One region of the Vreelandella sp. H-I2 genome, then DNA from elsewhere that is predicted to be linked to it. Evidence: predicted binding sites of a transcription regulator. Region 1 holds the regulator's gene; the other holds the start of a gene.
The links. Region 1 encodes FliA, which starts transcription of late flagellar genes. Its sites were predicted from a motif close to CTAAAGTTNNNNNNNNNNCNGCCGATA; they were not measured.

Region 1 (6,270 bases):
CTTGGTAATCAGCGAAATACCTTCCAGTACCATGTTCATGGTAATTAAGCGCTCTTCAGTGCGGCGCTCTAACTTCACTGCAATCGGCTTAAACACTAAGTTGGCGAGTAAAATGCCATAGAAGGTGGTTAGCAGGGCGACTGCCATGCGTGGGCCAATCACCTGCAGGTCGCCCGCATCCATGACTTCCAGCATATTCACCAGCCCCACCAGGGTGCCGATCATGCCAAACGCTGGCGCGTAGGTAGCCATGGTACGAAATATTTGTGCTTCGGCATGCTCACGCGCTTTAAGACGAGCAATGCGCCAGCGCAGCATGTCAAAAATTTCGTCCTCTTTGGTATTGGCAATCACCAGTTGAATGCCGGTTCGTAAAAACGGATTACGCGTATGCTCCAGCTCGCGTTCTACCGCCCGCACGTCGCCTTTAAACCATAGCCGCGACATATCCACCAGTTCGCGGATATCGTCACGCATATAAGTATTTTCGCGCCGAAATACCAAGCCCACCAACCGCACAACACGCACGACTTCTTTCAGTGGGTAGCTGATAAAAGTTGCCGCCAAGGTACCGGTCACTACAATGGCCAGACCCGGCCAATTGATAAAGCTTTCGGGGGACTCTGCAGTGAAAAACAGCACACTGACCAACAGTAATATGCTGGCAAAGATGCCTATTAACGTCGAAGGATTCATCCACGGCTCCTTGCCGGTCACAAGTGAGTAAAAAGCGGTGTTATGCCGAGTCGTGTAAACGTGCGCGTAAACGACTTACGGCCTGACTGTGCAGTTGAGAAACGCGTGATTCCGTTACGCCCAATACAGCCCCTACTTCCTTGAGGTTGAGTTCTTCTTGGTAATACAGCGCCATTAGCAGCTTTTCACGTTCGGGTAGAGCCTCGATAGCTTCAATCAACGTTTGTCGCTGCTGACCATCTAGTAATTGCTCAAACGGCGAGCTGTTCAGCTCACTACTGACTGGCTCACCGCCCTCGGCAACCAGATCTTCATACGGTAACAACTGGCCGCTATTGGTATCATTGAGAAGTTGCTGATACTCATTCAACGGCATCTCAAGATGGAGAGCGATTTCGTGTTCTTCCGGTGCCCTCCCTAACTGTTGCTCCAGTTGGCGAACGGCACCGTCAACCGCACGCGCTGAGCGACGCACACTGCGCGGTAGCCAATCACGGGTGCGCAATTCATCCATCATTGCGCCCCGAATGCGCTGACTGGCAAACGTAGCGAAGGTTGCGCCTTGGGTAGCATCGAAACGTCCGAGTGCTTCCAACAGCCCCACCATGCCGGCCTGAATAAGGTCATCGAGCTCAATGCTGGCTGGCAAACGGACCTGAAGCGTCAAGGCCTGACGTCGCACCAGTGGCATGTATTGCGTCAACAGCTCGTTTTGTTTAATCCTGCCTTGTGCTGTGTACATCCTCTTCGCCTCGCGGCTATACAGCCTTCACTGATAGTTCACAATCATTTGCAACCCCTGCACACGAACAGGCCGCTGGCCTGGGCGTAAAGCGAAGCGAAAATGCAACGGCGCATTGGCTCTTTGTCCCGCTAGTGCGGTAGTAGAGCCACGCATACCTGTTAACGCAACGCACTGCTCAGGATGGCACAACCAGGCGTTTAACAGCGCACCAGGGGGAGATTGAAATTGCCACTGAATACGTCCGAGCTGACCTGATTGGAGGTTAATGCCGGCAGGCGGAGAAGCGTTCTGACTAGCACTTGCTCGATCACTCATGGCCACCATCATTCCAGGGATCTGGGCATTCCAACTGCCGGCTGCCGCCTGGGCACTTCCCGTTAACCCTATCAGTAGGCAGCCTACCAGCAGCAGCACAATTCGTAGCAATGTTCCTCTTACTACCCAGCTTAGCATGCTAAGCCTCCTCGGCGGAGTATGCTCATCGTGCAAGCACCAATAGTTCCATATTTAAGTAGTACTCAGCAGCTCCGCGCAAGTTATCGAGCAACCCCTGACGAGGCAAGTTTGGCTCGTGAAGCGCCAGCAAACGGCGTGGACCGCCCCGTTCATGCAGCTGACGCAAGGTACGGTACATAGCGGCAAAGGCGTCGGCGTCGCTATTGATCCACAGCGCCCAGCGGCTATATTGTTCACGTAATTGAGCCAGGTCGGCAGTTTCCGCCATGACGACACGAATATCCCAGTCATCAGGCGTACCCGCCCAGCTGCGTCCTTGCGTTGACCACTGCCCCAGTCGCGCTTTGACCTTGTTCACCTGGGCTGCACCATTGCCGGGTAGCCCCACCACAATAAGCGGAATTTTGGGTCTGGGCGGCGCTAATATCGTTGTCTCTTCAACCGTCTTTACCGTCGGCGATAATAAGGGGGAAGCGTGTTCGGAGACATGCTCTGCCGCCGCGACATCAACTGCATCCTCAGTCTGCTGCTGTTGGCGCTGCAGATTGGCCCACTTGCGTAACCCTGAGGCTTGGTCTTGACCACTCACGCCACACCCTCTCGACTAACACTGCCCATTTGACGAATCGCATCGCGGGCCATAAACGCGTATACCAGTGCATCAAGCATGCCGGTATCGCGACGACGACGGCTCGTGCCTGATAGGCTAAGTAGATCACCGCGCAGCGTTTGTGCCCCTTCATCATCAGCAACATCGAGGTGCCCGGCGACCGCCGCCACACCGCTGGCCATTAGCAGACGCACTTCGGCATTTAGATCACCACTGTCGGCTTCTTTTAACTGCTGCCAGGCGCGGCGCGTCAACGTTGATAAACCATCACTTTGTAGCTGTGTTAGCAATAGCGAGAGCACCTCTGTCCCTAATCGAGCCGGGGTAAGCCAATAGCGGCGCGTCACCACTTTCGCGCTTTCAGGGTCGCGAATTTCCCCATACCAAGCGAGCAGCGCATAGCCTGTCGCGTCTTCAACTTCAGCGTAGGCAGTCCAAAGTTGTACAGGTTGACCACGAAAGCGTACACCCACTTGGTGCGTCAGTACGCTGTCACTAAACAACTGACGAATGCTCTGGCGCTCATGATGAAAGAATACCCGATGACTGGGGGCCACTTGGCTGACCCAGGTCAAATGCTCGGCTTCCAGCCACGCCAACGCGTCGGGCTCGGGTAAACGTGGTAGTAAGTGTACCGCTACACCACTTGATTCAGTCAGCGCGGCTAAGCGCGGCTGCCAGCCCGCGGCATGGCGATGCTGTAGCCAGGGTAACGCCAGCCATGCGCCATCTATATCCAGGCCAATGTCGGGCATTGCCCAATCACAGCCGCGTTCGTTTCGCCGTGCTGACCACGCCATGCCCAAGGTAGTATTCGCCGCCGGATAACCGGCGAGCAAAGCATTCAAGCGCTCTTCCTGCACACGGCTCGGTAGTGAAGCCAAGTCCCAGATCGCCTCTAATTCTGAAAACCCAGCAATTCGTTGGCGTAACCGCGCCAGTAGCGACGACAAGCGACGCCCTTGCCCCAATACATCACGCGACCAGCGCGGCATTCCCATTGGCGCATCAACATGGTGGACGCGCTCACGGTTCGGCGTCGCCGTTTTCAGCGCTTGATCCACCAACGTATCAGCACTGGCAATCGCCATATCTTCCGGCACCTGCTGGCCATAAGACCCAAACAGCACGCGCATGCCATGGCGCATAACAATATCCAACACCGGCGCAAGGCGACCCGCCTCATCCTGCTTGGTGATAATACAATCGTCTAATTCTGCACCCGCGGCCCGCGCTGCCTGCCGATAACGTAACACGACCTCTTCGAGCGTCTCCGGCTGACTGGCCGCATTCAGCAGTAGTACTAGGCGCACTCGGGAGCGCCCCCCTTGAAGGTGGGCAATTTGCTCAATGACTCGCTGGTCACGCTGGCTCATGCCTACGGTATCAATAATCACCCACTGTTTGCCCTGCAAGCGACCCAGCAAATCGTCGATGGGCTGTTCGGCATCCAGTGCGTACATGGGCGTATCCAACAGTCGCGCATAGATGCGCAATTGCTCATGGGCGCCGATCCGGAAGCTATCGGTGGTAACCAGCGCCACTGGGCGCGTGCCGTGGCGCATCACAAAACGTGCCGCCAACTTAGCGGTAGTGGTGGTTTTCCCCACCCCTGTTGGCCCTACCAACGCGACGATGCCGGTTTGATCGAAGAAGCTTGGTTCATCGCTGAGCACGCAGAGACGTTCCATTAATTGTTGTCGCAGCCACTGCAGCGGCGCTTCACTATCCCCGCTTAACGCGGCTAGCGGTTCAGGCAATCCTGCAAGCAGTTCGTCAGCGAGCTCACTGCTAAAGCCAACGTTCCATAACAGCTGTCGCAGCCTTGCGGCCGTACCCGTTGGCGTTACCTGGCGTGCGACGGCGGCATTGGCTGACTGATTGGTTGCCAACAGCGCTCGCATATCCTGCATTTCACGCAGTAAGCGCTCACTCATTGCCTGCATCGGGTCTTGCGCCGGTGGGGAGACCGGCGATTCAGGAGGAGTAGGTTCAGGTGAAGGCTCAAAGTGGTCAATGGCTTCGTCCGCCATGGCCAAGATTTCAACGCCTCCTTCGGTACGCCGATTGGCCACAATCAGGGCATCTTCACCAAGCGTTTCGCGCACTTGGCGCATCACATCACGACTGTTGGCTCCCACGAAACGTCTAACACTCATGACTTACCCTTTGCCTATACTGGAAATGATCAACGCTAGCCTATCACGGCAGGGGGTTACTAACGTCCGCCCACCACGGTGGTCACTCTTAATGTACGATCATCAGGAATCTCTGCCTGGGACAGTACCGACATATGGCGTAGACGACGGCGTAAGAAGCGTGATAGCACCGCCCTTAACGAATGCTGCACGACCAGCACCGGTGGCTCGCCTGAGCTTTCGTGGCGCTCGAGCGCCTGTTGCGCCTGCGTCATAAGTGTCTCTGCCAGCCCAGGCTCCATCGCACCGTTGCCATTCATGGCCTGCACCAGCACCTGCTCCAACTGGGCATCCAGCCCCATCACATTGAGCGTCTCCTGGCCTGCAAACCACTGCTGGACAATCGCGCGGCCCAGGGCGACCCGCACCAGCGCCGTTAACTCATTAGGATCTTTTTGCTGCGCGGCAAACTCTGCCAGGGTATCCAGAATGGTGCGCATATCACGAATAGAGACATCTTCATCAAGCAGATTTTGCAGGATACGCTGCAATACCGTTAGCGAAATGGCTTTTGGAATCACTTCTTCGACCAGCGTTTTTTGATCATCGCCCAATTTATCGAGCAGCCTCTGAACTTCCTGGCGGCCCAACATTTCGGGTGAATGACGATGCAATAGATGGTTCAAGTGAGTGGCTATCACCGTACTGGCATCAACGACGGTGTAACCGTATACCTGGGCATGTTCACGCTGATTGGCGTCAATCCAAACAGCGGGCAAACCAAAGGCCGGATCCTGGGTTTGGGTGCCCTGCAGTTCGCCTGAGACCTGCCCCGGGTTAATCGCCAGCCATTTACCCGGCTGCGCCTCGGCACGGCCAATCTCAGCGCCTTTCATAGAGAGCACATAGGTGTTGGGCGGCAGCTCCAAATTATCGCGGATATGCACGACTGGCGGCAGGAAGCCCACTTCTTGCGCAAATTTTTTACGCACACTTTTAATCCGCCCGAGCAGCTCGCCTTTTTGACGCGAGTCGACCAGCGGTATTAAGCGATGGCCCACTTCCAGCCCAAGCGTATCGACCAGCTGCACATCTTCCCAACTCGCTTCGGGGGTTTCTTGTAAAGGTACAGGGGCCGCGTCAATTTCCTCTTTAACCAGTGCCTGATCTTTTTGGCGTATAATAAACCACGCCAAACCAGCCAATAGCGCAGTAAAAAGCAGAAATACCAAATTGGGCATGCCGGGCACCATGCCCAGTAGGCCCATCACTACGGCGGCTAATATTAGCACCTGAGGGTTAACGAACAGTTGGCTGAGCATTTGCTGGCCAATGTCTTCGTTCGTATCGGTACTCACCCGAGAGACCGTGACACCCGCTGCGGTTGAGATCACCAGGGCTGGAATTTGCGCCACCAGACCGTCACCGATCGCCAGCAGCATGTAGGTCTGCCCAGCCGCGGCAAAGCCCATATCATGCTGCAGCATGCCAATCATCAGCCCGCCGATGATATTGACCACCATAATCACCAAACCGGCAATGGCATCGCCACGGACAAACTTGCTTGCACCGTCCATCGAACCAAAGAAATCAGCCTCTTGAGCGACTTCTGCGCGGCGCTTTTT
Region 2 (6,270 bases), on a different contig from region 1:
AGTGATGCATAGCCAGGAGAAATTTGGAGCCCTTTTTCATAGCAATTTAATGCTTCACTATGCTGATGCAAGGCGACCCATACCATTCCTTGCAGCGAAAGGTACTCAGCTTTACCAGTATCTAAACGGCAGGCTGTCTGTATATGAGTTAATGCTTGCTGATTTTGACGACGCTGGTGTAATAAATAAGCCATGCCGTGGTGCGCTTCAGCGTAATTTGGCTCTATTTCCAAAGCTTTAGCTAATAAAGTCTCAGCTTCTTGAACGTCACCCAATCGATATTTGGCTTCTGATAAGCGCCCATAAACCTCATGGTTAGCCTTATTCTCATCAATTAGCTTTTGGTACTCAGCCGCTGCTTCCAAGCACTTCCCACTTTTAAGCAGAGCGTCCCCTTTGCTTCTACGGGTAGTATGAGGATTAACGGGCAATGAATTTGCCCTATTGGCTTGCTTAACTGAGGAAGACCGACGGGATTTATGACGACTCATATATAGACTCACTGCTGGAAAAAGGGCTCAGGCCATCATAACAACTGGCACACAACCTCCATAAAAAAAACAGGCCCTGTAAACAGGGCCTGTTTCGCTGTACCTACCGATAGCCTTCTAGCGACTAGGAAAGGTTTAGCCCAGCAGAGACAGGACGTTCTGCGGCGTTTGGTTAGCCTGGGCCAGCACCGAGGTACCCGCCTGCTGCAGGATCTGAGCACGAGTCATATTCGCTACTTCACTTGCGTAGTCAGCGTCTTCGATACGTGATCGGGCAGCAGAGAGGTTGGTTTCGTTGGTCTGCAGGTTGGTGATCGCAGACTCAAAGCGGTTTTGGATCGCACCCAAACCAGAGCGCAATTCGTCCACCTGCTTCAACGCAGAATCCAACTGCTCCATCGGATTAGCAGTAGCTCCGCTGAGCAAATCTTTAGCGCCCAACGTGGAGCCATCAACATCAAATTCTGCTGTATTAGGGGTAGTAGTGATATCAGCATCTGCTGGATCCAGTGCAACACGGAACGTCTTTTCATTCGCGGCGCCAGTACCAGCGAACTCAAGCCCCTGAAGGTTCAAAGAGTTGACCTCAGCGTCACTAGCAGCAGTGATAGTCACATCTACATACCAGTTACCAGCTTCATCAACCTGGGCAGTTCCACCAGTAGCAATTGAACCACCTGCAATGCCAAGCTGAGTTGCCAGATCCGCGCTGAAATCCGTTACTGTAGAATCATTGATGCTAGTTGCAGTACCGTATGCTTTCTCAAAAGCTGCAGTTGCTGTAGCTCCACCGCCTGTAAGACCAGTCAAGTCACCCTGCGGGCCGTTAACATTAAAGCTAGCAAGGTTCAGAGTACCTGCCGTGATTTTTTCCAAGGTAACGTCGATTGATTCACCGTCGTTGGCACCTACCTGGATAGACAAGCTACGGTCTTGAGCCAGTACTTTAACGCCGTTAAAGTCAGTCTGCTCAGAGATACGGTTGATCTCGGTCAGACGCTGATCAATTTCGTCCTGGATAGACTTGCGGTCATTCGCTGAGTTGGTGTCGTTAGATGCCTGAACAGAAAGTTCACGAATACGCTGCAGGTTGTCATTTACCTGGTTAAGAGCACCTTCAGCGGTTTGCGCAACGGAGATACCGTCGTTGGCGTTACGCTGAGCCTGTGACAGACCAGTGATCTGTGAGGTCATGCGGTTGGCGATGGCTTGACCAGCGGCGTCATCTTTAGCGCTGTTGATGCGCAGACCAGAGGACAAACGCTCCATCGCGGTAGACAGTGCGTTCTGTGATTTGCCAAGGTTGTTTTGGCCGATCATCGCTGTGATGTTGGTATTGATCACTGACATGGTGTGAGACTCCTTGCTTTGGACACTGGCCCTGAGGCCTGCTTTCGGCCACTGTTTGTGCCGTTATATTAATTAACGGCAGCGCGAGGGGGATCTTTAGGGGAAGTGGTAAAAAAAGATGTAAAAGTTGGTAACTGAAATAGCAGGTGACTCATGCTTGTATGGATACTTGCTAATAGCTTGGGAGTGGCTAGCTGAAGGTAAAGAGTTGCGAGCTAAAGCTGCCTCCTATAGTGCACCCATTCCGGCTCGCAATGTGATTGCTTGATCATGGCATTGCATTACTTCACATATAAAAACGGCCTCACAATTATAGGAGGCCGTTTGTTCATTCGATCTTGGGATTAACGTTATTTCTTGCGGCCTAGTTGTGCATCAAGTGCATCAAATTGCTGGGTGAGGTAAGAACTGGTTTGGTTCATTTGTGCGATCATGCCATCCAACTGACCAAATTGCTTGCGATATCGGGCGATGGTGCTCTCAATCGTCTTTTCCATACGCTCGTAGCGTTCATCTAAACTTTTTACGCGGTTCTCCGCCCCCGTAATAGCGCCTTTGATAGTCCCGTTGTCACTTAACAAGTTATTTAGCGTCGTGGTTAGCTGCCCTGCCATACCGCTTGCTTCATCTTTACCAGCAAAAAAATCGTTGAGCGCGTCGGGGTTCTTGGCCGCTAGATCACTTAACTTGTCTTCATCAAGCTTCAGCGTACCGTCACGCTGCAAGGTAATCCCCAACTGATTAAGGGTCGAAAGCTCACCGTCTGCCACACTCCCTATCATCACACTGCGCAACCGAGACTCAATGGTGCGCACCGTACTGTCTCCTAGCAACTTACCGGCGGTTTGGGTTTTACTATCGTATTTTGTAAGGTTATTAATTGTCCCTTCTAAGCTGTTATAGGCTTTGACAAACGCACCTACCGCCTCGCGCACCGCCAGGGTATTTCGCTCGACGCTTACCGTGCTAGTAGCCGTCTCGCCGTCGTCCAACGTTAAACTTGCAATGTTGAGTGTGACGCCTTGAACAGCATCTTCAATTTGGTTACTGGCACTGGTGATATCAATGCCATTTACCTTCAACACAGCATCTTTACCCATCTGTTGGGTAGCGGCATCTTCACCAAAGGGCCCAGCCACAGCCGCGCCATCGGCATCCACAAAGCTAAAACTGTTGATGGAGGCCTCAGCACCACTTTCCTTTGAACTCAACGCCAATCGATAGCCCGTGCCATCATTGATGATAGAGGCACTGACTCCCGACTCTTTGTCCGCATTAATCGCATCACGAATATCGCTTAGGCTGCTACCGGCTGTCAGTGCAATATCAATACTATCGCCATTGCCAAAGCTAAGCTGAAACGCAGTCGCCCCTTGTAAATCGAGCGTAGCATCTTGATCATCAACACGGCCGGAAGCGAGCGTACCCGCAGTGGCCAACTGGCTAACTTGAACGCGGTAACTGCCGGGCAATGCATCGGCTGTGGCTGTGGCTTTTACGCCCTCTCCCTGCACATTGGCAGACAGGCTCTGATAGAGTTCAGGGTCGTTTATTTTCCCTACTGCGTCTTTAAAAGCGTTCAGCGATGTTTGCAGCTGGCCATAGGCTGAAACTTTGGCTTGCTGTTGTGTTTTCTGCTGCGTGATGGGCGCAAGCTTACCGCGCTCTGCTTTCTGCAGTTGATCCAATAGGCCAGTCAGGTCAAGACCCGAGCCAACTCCAAGGGAGGTTATCGTCGCCATACTGGGTGTTCCTCAGTGAAAAGGCTAAACCAAAACATGCAGCGCATGAGTGTACGCTGGCAATTGTCATATACAATCTTATCGACTGATTAGCGGATGACTTTAGCTCTTTTTCTTTCGCTAAATGGGTTGTTTTTCTTTTGCCAGCAAAAACGCCTGCTTAGAGCAGGCGTTTTAGAGTATTGATGAGTCGGTGGGGATTATTAACCACGTCCTAGCTGCGCATCCAGCGCATCAAACTGCTGGGTGAGATAGCTACTGGTTTGGTTCATTTGCGCAATCATACCATCCAGCTGGCCAAACTGTGTGCGGTAACGAGAAATCGTTTGCTCGATTGATTGCTCCATACGGGTATATTGCTCTACAAGCGATTTGCTAAGATTTTCCGCCCCGCTAATCGCTCCTTCCACTCGGCCATTAGGGCTAAGCAATTGTTCGACAGTAGTATTAACTTGCCCCGCCATACCCGCACCATCTGTATCGCCTGCGAAGAAGGTTGCAAGCGCGCCTTGATTATTGGCAATGGCATCATCAAGTTTGTCATCATCGATCTCAAGCTTGCTATACCCAAGCCCGCTATCGTACTTGTGCGAAATACCAATATCGCTAAGAATGGAGAACTCACCCTCAACAGCCCCACCCAGCACATCACGCAAGCGCGACTCGACAGTACGGATGGTGCTGTCGCCTAAAAGCTCACCCGCTGCGCCGGTTTCGAAATTGAAACTGGTTAAATCGCCAATTTTATCTTTAAGGCCATTGTAGGCTTCCACAAAGTTGGTAACAGCCTCACGAACAACGCGAGTGTCCTGCTCAACGGTAACCGTGCTATCGCCCACTTCTTTTAGGTTAAGTGTCACGCCCTGGATAGCGCCTTCAACCTGATTGGAAGAGCTGGTGATGTCAATGCCGTTAACGGTGAGCGATGCATCAGTACCGCCTTGTAGTGTGTTAGCGGTATCGGCAGTAAACGGTGCCGTACCATCGAAGCTGAAATTGGTAATAGAAGCATCAGCACCGCTTTCGCTAGAGCTAAGCGCAAGGCGGTAATCGGTGCCGTCATTGATGATAGTCGCGTTAACACCGGAATCTTCGTTGGCGTTAATTGAATCGCGGATATCTTCGAGGGTGCTGCCTGACGCTATATCGATCTCTTGGGTGGTACCATCAGCGAAGTTCAGGGTTAACTTGTGGTCAGCATCCGTAATTACTTGATCAGCAGCTGCCACCCCTTCTGAAGCGAGCGTGCCACGAGTAGCTAAGGTATTCACAGTGACGTTATAGCTGCCAACCTGCGCTTCCGCATCGGCAGACGCCGTGATGGCTGAACCACCCACGTTAGTGGAGAGGCTTTCGTAAAGAGTACTGTCATTGAGTGCGTCTGCTGCAGTTTGAAACTGCGAGAGCGCGCTCTGTAGCTGACCATAGGCGGAAATCTTGGTCTGCTGGGTTTCCTGCTGCTCCAAAATCGGAACAAGCTTCTTTTCCTCGGCCTTTTGCAATTGATCCAATAAGCCGTTGAGGTCTAGCCCTGAGCCAATACCGAGTGATGAAATGGAAGCCATGCTTTACCGTCCTTTTTTATAACGTCGTTACGCTAATGTTTACGCTGCCCCATGCAGAAGCCTATCGATGTATTAATGAATACCTTCGGCTATTCAACCGTAAACTTGAATAATTGCACTCTATTTTAGGTATTTAAATGTTACAGAACGTGTGTGCTAAGCGATAAATAACGTTCTTATAGTCTGAGGTAAACTCAGTTAAAACACATTAAGCATCCCATCTTCACCTAATGATAGACCTTGGTCTAATCTAGACGTTAGTTTATAATGCACTGCAACAAGCCCACCTTGGGCTGACTGCAGGAGAACACACGATGCCTCCCGAACTAATGTCTCCAGAAATGGCTGTACAACGCCCTATTCAATCGCCTCAGGGGCTATCTAACGCCGCGAATATTCAGCGTAGCCTTCGCCAATGTTTGTCGGTTGCCGCTGAGCTGCTCTACGATAACGGCCATGTCCTTGAAACCATTACCCTGCCCCAGCGTGGCTTAGCCCGCCGTGAACTGTTAGCGCTTAGCGCGGCAGCGCCCACCTGGGCCACCTGCCAACAGGTAATGGAAGCCAGTGAAGCGGCCACTTTAAATGAGCATGGCCGACTTGTATTGACCCGCCTTGGCCGTGAAATGATGTTTGATATGTTTGGCCAAGGGGCCGCTGATTGCGCTTAGGCCTATCCATGCGGCATTAAAACTGCGCATAAAAAAACCGCCCGTAGGTGCTGCCTACGGGCGGTTTTTGTTTGGGCTTAACGCAGACCGAGCATCGAAAGAATGAAGAGAACTACCACGATAAGACCAATGATATAAATAATATTACGCATTTTTGCGCTCCTTGCTTATTGCGTTTCGGGGAAAATCAAATAGTTGCTTGCCCTTAAGTTACCCCCATAGCCTAGCAGGCTTTTTCTTCTTTTGCGTAGTCTAGGTACATTTCCTTACTCGGAAGTGACATCTCTCGTCATATCCGAAGCGTTTGAGGAACCTCCCCGTCATCTACACCTCAAACCTTTGCCACTGTTACAGAGGGTGCTGCAATGCACGCTACTGCTTTACTGGTTTCGTTTGCTGTTATGTCATTGTTCTCTATCTCTATTGCAGCAGCAAATGAACCGTCAGCGAA

Region 2: fliD (flagellar filament capping protein FliD) is a predicted target of FliA. The motif match lies at 5,232-5,258, and genes of this name have one in related genera.

What each region holds. Positions count from the first base shown of each region.
Region 1 is NZ_JBRAMC010000006.1:47,099-53,368, reverse strand. Features, by position in the region: gene ACUVOF_RS15370 (motility protein A) at 1-696, opposite strand, end outside; gene ACUVOF_RS15365 (RNA polymerase sigma factor FliA) at 737-1,438, opposite strand; gene ACUVOF_RS15360 (flagellar protein FlhE) at 1,466-1,894, opposite strand; gene ACUVOF_RS15355 (hypothetical protein) at 1,920-2,486, opposite strand; gene flhF (flagellar biosynthesis protein FlhF) at 2,483-4,666, opposite strand; gene flhA (flagellar biosynthesis protein FlhA) at 4,726-6,270, opposite strand, start outside.
Region 2 is NZ_JBRAMC010000004.1:80,129-86,398, forward strand. Features, by position in the region: gene ACUVOF_RS11160 (O-linked N-acetylglucosamine transferase, SPINDLY family protein) at 1-491, opposite strand, end outside; gene ACUVOF_RS11165 (FliC/FljB family flagellin) at 627-1,841, opposite strand; gene fliD (flagellar filament capping protein FliD) at 2,192-3,583, opposite strand; gene fliD (flagellar filament capping protein FliD) at 3,787-5,148, opposite strand; gene ACUVOF_RS11180 (hypothetical protein) at 5,463-5,819, shown strand; gene ACUVOF_RS11185 (serine hydrolase domain-containing protein) at 6,185-6,270, shown strand, end outside.